Regions from separate parts of the Paraclostridium bifermentans genome, predicted to be linked through region 1. Evidence: riboswitches for the same ligand, from Rfam matches in the RefSeq annotation. Region 1 holds a riboswitch; the other holds the start of a gene.
What was found. Region 1 has a riboswitch for cyclic di-GMP ahead of KXZ80_RS15125 (YwmB family TATA-box binding protein). Riboswitches for the same ligand answer to the same signal wherever they lie in the genome.
Positions count from the first base shown of each region.

Region 2: linked by a shared signal. The riboswitch ahead of KXZ80_RS10855 (SpaA isopeptide-forming pilin-related protein) and the one ahead of KXZ80_RS15125 (YwmB family TATA-box binding protein) in region 1 are both predicted to bind cyclic di-GMP.

Region 1 is NZ_CP079737.1:3,146,464-3,151,267, forward strand. Features, by position in the region: gene murA (UDP-N-acetylglucosamine 1-carboxyvinyltransferase) at 1-645, opposite strand, end outside; gene KXZ80_RS15125 (YwmB family TATA-box binding protein) at 664-1,410, opposite strand; cyclic di-GMP riboswitch class II at 1,575-1,658, opposite strand; gene glmS (glutamine--fructose-6-phosphate transaminase (isomerizing)) at 1,883-3,709, opposite strand; gene glmM (phosphoglucosamine mutase) at 3,952-4,804, opposite strand, start outside.
Region 2 is NZ_CP079737.1:2,265,167-2,269,970, reverse strand. Features, by position in the region: gene KXZ80_RS10875 (hypothetical protein) at 1-51, shown strand, start outside; gene KXZ80_RS10870 (hypothetical protein) at 98-430, opposite strand; gene KXZ80_RS10865 (hypothetical protein) at 509-1,189, opposite strand; gene KXZ80_RS10860 (DEAD/DEAH box helicase) at 1,337-2,761, shown strand; cyclic di-GMP riboswitch class II at 2,804-2,887, shown strand; cyclic di-GMP riboswitch class II at 2,930-3,013, shown strand; cyclic di-GMP riboswitch class II at 3,057-3,140, shown strand; cyclic di-GMP riboswitch class II at 3,183-3,266, shown strand; gene KXZ80_RS10855 (SpaA isopeptide-forming pilin-related protein) at 3,316-4,804, shown strand, end outside.

The DNA.
Region 1 (4,804 bases):
TATTCTTATTGTGTTAGTTCCTGCCCCTTTTACGTCAGCTCCCATTTCATTTAAGAAGTTTGCTAAATCAACTATTTCTGGTTCTTCTGCAGCATTTTCCACTATAGTAGTACCTTCTGCTAAAGCAGCAGCCATCATTATATTTTCTGTAGCTCCTACTGATGGGAAATCTAAGTATAACTTGCTTCCTACTAATTTCTCCGTATTCGCCTCCACAAATCCATGATCTATTATTACATTAGCTCCTAATGCCTTAAATCCTTTTAGATGTAAATCTATAGGTCTAGTTCCTATTGCACATCCTCCTGGCATAGATATCTTTGTATGGTTAAATCTAGCAAGTAGCGGTCCCATTACTAAGAATGATGCTCTCATCTTTCTTACAAGCTCATATGGAGCTTCACAAGTCTTTATATTACTTGCATCTACTGTTAATGTACAATCCTTATATTCAACCTCAGCACCTAAATGTCTTAATAAGTCAGATATTACATGTACATCTTTTAAGTTAGGAACCCCTTTTAACACTGATTTTCCATCCGCTAATAAAGTTGCTGCTATTATTGGTAATACTGCATTTTTTGCCCCATCTATTTTAACACTTCCTACAAGTGGATTACTCTTCTTAACTAAAATTTTTGCCATTTCACTTTTCTCCTCACACTAATAATCTAATTTTATTATAGGTGTAGCTACGTAAACCATAGTTTTTTCTTCATTTTCGCTATACCTAATTCCTATATTTAAATTTACCTTATTTCCCAAATATTCAAGGTAATCAGTTTTAATCAATTTACTAAAAGCTGTTACCGACATAAAGTTTTCTTCTTCAACCCTATCTATTTCTTTAGCATTCATATTATATAATATTTTTTTCAAAATATCATCATATTTGTGTAGTTGTAACTTTTTTTTATACTCTCCAGCCATACATGTATAAATATCGACTTTTTTGCAATACAAATTTAGAGTATTTTCTACAACTGTATAAATATCCACTATATCTTTATATACTTTATTTTCTAATATGTCAACTATAATATAGGACTCATTTTTACCTTTATTAGCGACAATGATAGATATATTTCTATCTTTTTCATCTATCTGTGCATATACCTGAGTTTGAGTGTCCTTTTTACTTTCAATCCACTTTAAATTAGATTCCTCAAGCCCTAAATTTGAAATTATTTCCATGCAAATATTTTTCATTTCTTCTTTTTCTAAAGATTTATCTAAATATGCATTTGCTTTCATATTATAAAATTTAAAATTACTATCTATACTTTCAAAAGTATTTACTAGTTGATTATATCCATTATTCTTTATCTCAGCTTCTGATTCTCCATAGAACAAAACTATCCCTAATAAAAATATAAATATAAAACTTATACTCACTAATATTTTTTTCATAGTATTACCTCCCCATATTTCCAGTTTTATACTATAAAGTATTAACAAAAATTGGTTGGTTATACTATTCCTGATTCCAAAAATATTTTAATATATTATTATAATTTTTTCTATACATATTAAATTATATATAATTTTACACAATAAAAAAGCTATACTTATATTTTAAGTGTAGCCGGTTGCATCAATAGCTCCATATATCCAAGATGCCCACCTATAGGATATAGTTCTTCGCTTCTCAATTCATTATGAAATATATTTAATTGCGCATTAGAGACTAAATTTGGCGCTTTTAAGCTTTCGGATGAGTTTTATTTGTATTTACCCTATCTCATACTCTCAAAAGCTTCAAATCACTATTTTTAAGATTTAGTTAATTAGTCAGCATCTTAAATTAGTATATATAAAAATATGCATAAAGTTTAAAAAGGTGATTCTCAATATAAAATCGAGATATCACCTTTGATTTTTATTATTCAACAGTAACTGATTTAGCTAAGTTTCTTGGCTTATCTACATCACAACCTCTTTCAACTGCAACATAGTAAGATAATAATTGAAGTGGTAAAACTGTTAATATACTTGATAAAACATCCTCAACATTAGGTATATATATCACTTCATCAGCAGACTTTTCAACTTCTTTATTTTTCTCTTGAGCTACAGCAATTACGTATGCTCCTCTTGCTCTAACTTCTTCCATGTTAGAAACCATTTTTTCAAATAACTCTCCTTGAGAAGCTATAGCAACTACAGGAGTTCCTTTTTCTATTAATGCTATAGTTCCATGCTTTAACTCACCTGCAGCAAATGCTTCTGCATGTATATATGATATTTCTTTTATTTTTAAAGCACCTTCCATAGCTATATTATAATCTAATCCTCTACCTAAGTAGAATGCACTATGTTTTTCTTTTAAAGTCTTTGCAACTTCTTTTATATGATCTTCTTGTTTTAAAGCTTCTTCAACCTTTGAAGGCATTTCTTTTAGTTTTTCTATCATTTCATTATAATACTCTCTAGTTATAGTACCTTTCTTTATAGCAAAGTCTAAAGCTATCATATAGAATGATACTAATTGAGTTGTATATGCTTTAGTTGATGCAACTGATATTTCAGGTCCTGCCCAAGTATAGAATACATCATCTGATTCTCTTGCAATTGAAGATCCAACAACATTAGTTACTGATAATATTCTAGCTCCTCTTTCTTTCGCATATCTTAAAGAAGCTAAAGTATCTGCAGTTTCTCCTGATTGACTTACTAATATTAATAGTGTCTTATCATCTATAAATGGATCTCTATATCTAAATTCTGATGCTATATCTGTTATAACTGGAATCTTAGCAAATTTTTCTATAGCAAATTTTCCTATAAGTCCAGCATGATAAGCAGTTCCACACGCTACTATATAAACTCTATTTATATTGTCTAAATCTTCTTTAGTCATCTTTATATCATCTAAATGGATTTCTCTGTTTTCATTTAATCTTCTTACTAATGTTTCTTTTACTCCATTAGGTTGTTCATATATTTCTTTTAACATGAAATGTTCGTATCCACCTTTAGATGCAGCTTCAACATCCCAAGTAATTTCATTAACTTCTTTGTTTACTACTTCTCTATTTTCATTTAATATAGTAACTTTATCTCCTACTATATGAACAAATTCACCATTTTCTAAGAAATATACATTTCTTGTATATTTTAATATTGCAGGTATATCTGATGCTATAAAGTTTTCTCCATCTCCAAGTCCTACAACTAAAGGACTATCTTTTCTAACTGATACTAATTCTTGATTATTATCTTTACATATAACACCTAATGCATATGCTCCTCTTAATCTTTGAGTAGCTTTATATACTGCATCTAATAAATTACCTTCATAATATTTATCAACTAAATGTGCTACTACTTCTGTGTCTGTTTGAGATAAGAATTTTACACCTTCAGCTTGTAATTCTTCTTTTAATTCCATATAGTTTTCTATAATTCCATTGTGAACTACAGCTATTGTTCTATCCATATTAAAGTGAGGATGTGAATTAACATCTGATGGCTCTCCATGAGTTGCCCATCTTGTATGTCCTATTCCTAACCCTCCATTTATAGGGTTCTTTTCTAGATCCTCTGCTAAAACAGCTAATCTTCCTTTAAACTTTCTTATTTCTAACTCATTTCCTGTATTTATAGCAACACCTGCAGAATCATATCCTCTGTATTCAAGCTTTGATAATCCTTCTACTAAAACTTCTGTTGCCATTCTATTTCCTAAATATCCAACTATACCACACATAATTTGTGTCCTCCTAAAAATATTATTATTTTATATATTTTTAAGATTCAGGTCAGTTTACATAAACTTTTTTTTGTACATACAATCACTTATACGGTTTGTAAAAGTCTTCCGATGGTAAACACACCGCAGAGTATCCGCCGACAATTCGATAAACTCTGTCCTCGTCAACTTAGATTTTACTAAGTTCTGGCGCTTGCAAAGTAAATACTAAAAATTAATCTTAGTATTTACTTCTGAAATTATGATAATTTCTCTTGTATCAAATTAGCTAAATTTGTAGCTAATTCTTTTAGTTGACCTTCATCTTTACCCTCTAACATAACTCTTACTAATGGCTCTGTTCCTGATGGTCTTATTAATACTCTTCCACATCCATCCATTAGTTTTTCTATTCTTTCTATTTCAGCTTTAATTTCTGGTATTTCCATATATCTATTTTTATTTTCATTTTTTATTCTAGCGTTAACTAATACTTGTGGATATTGATTCATCACCGCTGCAAGTTCTGATAAAGTTTTACCTTCTTCTTTAACTATCTGAGCTAAAACTAAAGAACTTAAAGTTCCATCTCCAGTCGTATTATAATCTAAGAAAATCATATGTCCTGATTGCTCTCCACCTAAATTATATCCGCTATTTTTCATTTCTTCTAAAACATATCTATCTCCTACAGCTGTTGTTGCTAAGTTTATGTTATTTTCCTTTGCAGCTATAACTAATCCTATATTACTCATAACTGTAACAACTAAAGTATCTTTAGCTAACTTATTGTGTTTCTTTAAATAGATTGCACTTAATATCATTATATGGTCGCCATCTACAATTTGACCCTTTTCATTTACAGCTATTAGTCTATCTGCATCTCCATCATATGCAAGTCCTAAATCAGCATTATTTCTTAATACTTCTTCTTGAAGACCTTCTGGATGTGTTGATCCGCATTTATCATTTATATTATTTCCATCTGGTGTATTGTTTATAGCTACAACATCTGCACCTAATTCTTCAAATACCATTGGCGCAACTTTATATGCAGCTCCATTCGCACAGTCTAACACAACTTTTAATCCATTAAAATCTATATTCACTATA
Region 2 (4,804 bases), 880 kb from region 1:
GACAATAAGGAACTATGTAAAACAGCTAAAAAAATATGTTGTAAAAAATAGTTTTTAAAAGTAAGGCCCCTTGCATTTATACAAGGGGCCTTTTTTATTATCTATTTTCATGAATCAGTAAAAGGTATGAAGCTCCAGCTAGTTTAGGGCACATAGAATTCTTAAAGTTTATTTTACCAACTAATTTATTATCTTTATATATATACCCATCACTATCAATATTTCCAATAGGGGACACGTTAGATTTTATAGAGTATACAAATCCATCATTATCTACACTTCCTGCAATATTGTTAAAGCTATCATAAACTATATTATTAGAAACTTTACCAATAGGACAGTTATGGTATAGATGATTATGAACTATATTATTTGAATCTAATCTAGCGATAGGTTTATTATTATAAGCAAATTTTATTATTTCAAACATAAGTACAACGCTCCTTTAAAATATATTATATTTAATTTTATTAAAGGTGAATTTGATTTATGAGTTAATTCTGAAAATTTAAACAAAATCGTAAGTATAGTACCAAGTAATAGTGCTTAAGTCTGTATTAAACAGCTCATACTCTTTACTTAAAAAAGGAAGATATACTTTTTTTGCAGAAAATACTCCTAAGTTACCGGCTATATCTATGTTTTTGAAAATTTTACTTGCAAAAACTATTCCTCTGGCATCTCTCAACTCTATATAAAAATTAAATAAATCAGCTATCGCAAAATTTTTTAGATTTAAGATGTATCCATCTAAGTATAGAGTCTCACTTGATTCCTTTAAGCTATTAACTATTAGATTTATGGCATTGCTTTGAGTATCAAATTTTGTACAATAGTATAGCTCTTTAGATGTAAAGTCATTTCTGGAGTAAATGTTATTATAAATGCTATTATATAAATTAAAACTAGCTAAACTAAAATAGAGATCACTTTTATCAAGCTGATTTTTCTGATTTACAAATTTAGAAATTTTTTTATTTTCTATGGACATTGCATTTTTTAGATTTGATTTCAAGTCTAAATTAATATTATATTCATCTGTTGAATGAGGATTATGTCTCGAAATTGTTTGAAGTTCACTATTTAGAAAACTAATGCTTTTTAAATAATTGTTTATATTATTTTTTGGCAAGTTAGAATTATTTAGGATAACTGTCAAATATTCAAAAAAAATCTTTTGATTGCACAAATAGGTCCACCTCCTAAATCAAAGCGATTATATAATATATGTTAAAAAAGTAATATTAGTTCTGATATGTGATATAATAAATAGCTATAAAAATTTATTTTAGTGAAATAAGGTGATAAGATGGATAATAATTTTAGAAAATTTAAATTGAATAAATATATAACTAAAGCTCTTTTTAATATGGGATACATAGAACCATCAAAAGTTCAGGAAGAAGTGGTTCCAAAGCTTTTAAATAAAGAAAATATTGTAGTTAAATCAAGAACTGGAAGTGGTAAAACAGCTAGTTTTGGAATTCCTATATGTGAGAACATAAATATTGAAAATAATAATATACAAGCATTAATAGTAGTTCCAACAAGAGAGTTAGCTCTTCAAGTAAAAGATGAAATTTCAAATATAGGAAGATTAAAGAAAATCAGATGTAGCGCTATATTTGGGAAACAACCAATAAAAGAGCAAATTTTTGAGCTGAAGCAAAGAGTGCATATAGTTGTAGCAACTCCTGGAAGAATAATTGATCATATAAATAGAGAAACAATCAATTTAAATAATTTAGAATATTTTATTATAGATGAAGCGGATAAAATGTTAAATAAAGGTTTTGTGGATGATATGGAATTTATATTTAACAATATTCCTACATCCGTTACGACTGGATTATTTTCAGCCACAATAGATAAAGAAATAAGTCATATATGTGAAATGTACATTGGAAAATATAATGAGATTATTGTTAATGAAAATTGTATTTACAAAAACAAAATAGAAGAAAAGTTAATGTATTCTAAAGATGAAGATCGATATGAAAATTTAAAGAATATTATATATGATTTAAATCCTGAAACAACAATAATATTTTTGAATACTAAAGATAAGGTATCTCAATTATATAGAAGAATGAAAAAAGATAAATTTTTAGTAGAGCAATTACATGGAGATATGTCTCAAGAGAAAAGGATATTTACCATTAAAGATTTAAAAAACGGAAAATATAATGTATTAGTAAGTACAGATGTAGCTAGTAGAGGTATTCATATAGATGATATATCATTGGTAATAAATTATGATGTTCCTAGGGATAAGGAAAATTATATTCATAGAATAGGGAGAACCGGAAGACACGATCGACATGGAAAAGCAGTGACTATAGTAAGTGAGAAAGATAAAAAATATATAGATGAAATAAAGGAATATATAGGATACGATATAGATGTTTTAGAAGATATAAAAATTGATGAAATAAAAAGTAGCAAATATAAGTTTGAACAAAAATCAGTTGAAATTTTTAAAAACAGAAAAAAAATAAATAATAAGGAAAAAACTCATAGTGAAGTAACAAGAATATATTTAAATGCGGGTAAAAAGAAAAAAATAAGAATTATAGATATAGTAGGGACATTCAGTAATATAAAGGGAATAAATAATGAAGATATAGGAGTAATCGAAGTTCATGATCTGTATTCATATGTTGACTTATTAAATTATAAAGGTGAGAAATTCTTGAAAGATTATAAACAAATAAATATAAAGAAAAAATTAGTAAAGGTAAGAAGAGATAATAAGATATAATTTCAAAAAATGTTAAAATACGCTATAATTATGAAGGTTAATTTAAAAAATAGAAACGAAGAAGTATATTCTGTATGTGGGCACCTGGAATATACGGAGTTAGTGGTGCAACCGGCTATATTTATTGAATATAAATATAGCCTTTTTTATTTTAAATTATGAAAATTGAAGAAAAATAGAGGCGAAGAAGTATATCCTGTATGTGGGCACCTGGGATATGCGGAGTTAGTGGTGCAACCGGCTATATTTATTGAATATAAATATAGCCTTTTTTATTTTAAATTATGAAAATTGAAGAAAAAATAGAGGCGAAGAAGTATATCCTGTATGTGGGCACCTGGGATATGTGGAGCTAGTGGTGCAACCGGCTATATTTATTGAATATAAATATAGCCTTTTTTATTTTAAATTATGAAAATTGAAGAAAAATAGAGGCGAAGAAGTATACCCTGTATGTGGGCACCTGGGGTATGCGGAGTTAGTGGTGCAACCGGCTATATTTATTGAATATAAATATAGCCTTTTTTTATAAAAAATTAAGATGAGGTGATTTTGTGAGAACAAAAAAAAGGTATAGAATGCTTAGTATGATTGTGATATTAAATCTAATACTAAACATTATATCTCCAGGGATGACAGTGTTTGCTGAAAACAATAATGTTAAGTTGACATTAACAAGCAACAAGACAAAATTGGAATCAGGGGAACAAGTTGAGTTTAATTTAAATTACGAGGCATTAAATGGGCCAGGGAGTATAAAAGCAGGAGACACAATAACATTTAAATTGCCGGATGTATTTGAAAATATTCAACCTAAATATCCGCCAGAACATTTTAAAAGCGTAAATGTAGACGGAACAACTGTTACAGCTGTGTTTAGTGAAGGTGCAAATGATGCAATAGGTGGATACATGAGTGTAAAGGCTACAGCTAAAAATGTTGAAACTAACACAACACAAAGAGTTGAAGTTAATTTAGATGGTACAGTTCAATATATTGATGTGGAAATAGTTCCTCCCGATGAAAAACCGCCAGTAGATCCTCCTACTGTAACTGATAGACAAATTTATAAAACTGTTGATAATCCAGATGGATATGATGGTTATGAAAATGGAACATTAATAAACAATATAAATAATCCTGTTATAGGTAAAAAAGTAAAATATAGTATATATGTTAATGAAAAGTATGCAACTATGTATAATGCATATATAAAGGATGCTATTCCTAATGGAATGGAGTTAGTTAAAGATTCTGTAAAAGTTTATGAAACACAATATGGTAAGCCAGAGAAAGATGTAACAGAAGATTTTCGAGGAAAGATAAATACACAAAATAATTCAGTGAATGTAAATTTTGGAACTACCTATAACAAATATAGAGTAAGTTATAGTGTTATAATAAAGCAAAATATGCAACGTTATGATAATGTTGTTGATTTAATTAAACATGATGAAACATTATCATCAAAAGCAATAGTAAAACCTAAAGACGATGGTAAGATGTTAACCAAATACAGTAGAACTAATGAGACAGCAAAAGATGAGAATGGAAATACAATAAATATAGTAAATCTTAATGACAATAAGGTTAAATATACACTTGATATAAACCCTAATAATCAAAGTGTAACAAATGCAATTATTGAAGATAACATTCCAGATGGAATGAAATTAGTAGATGGAAGCATTATGGTAGGTACATATGATATATCTGATAACTTTGAATGGGTAACAGATAAAATGAAAGATAAGATAAAATTTGAAAATAATAAGCTAACTGTTAATATAGGGAATACAGATAAGCATTATTTAATTTATTATGACTTAGAAGTTACACAGAGACAAAAGGCTTACACAAATAAAGCTAAATTAAGTTATGATAATACATCTAAAGATGTTCAAAATGTTGTAAGATATGAAATGAATGCAGGGGCTATAAATGCACGAAAAAAAGTAGATAAGACATTAATTAAAAAAGGTGATAATCAAATAGTAAATTACACAATTGATTTTGATTGTTATGGATATTTTGATAAGGGGT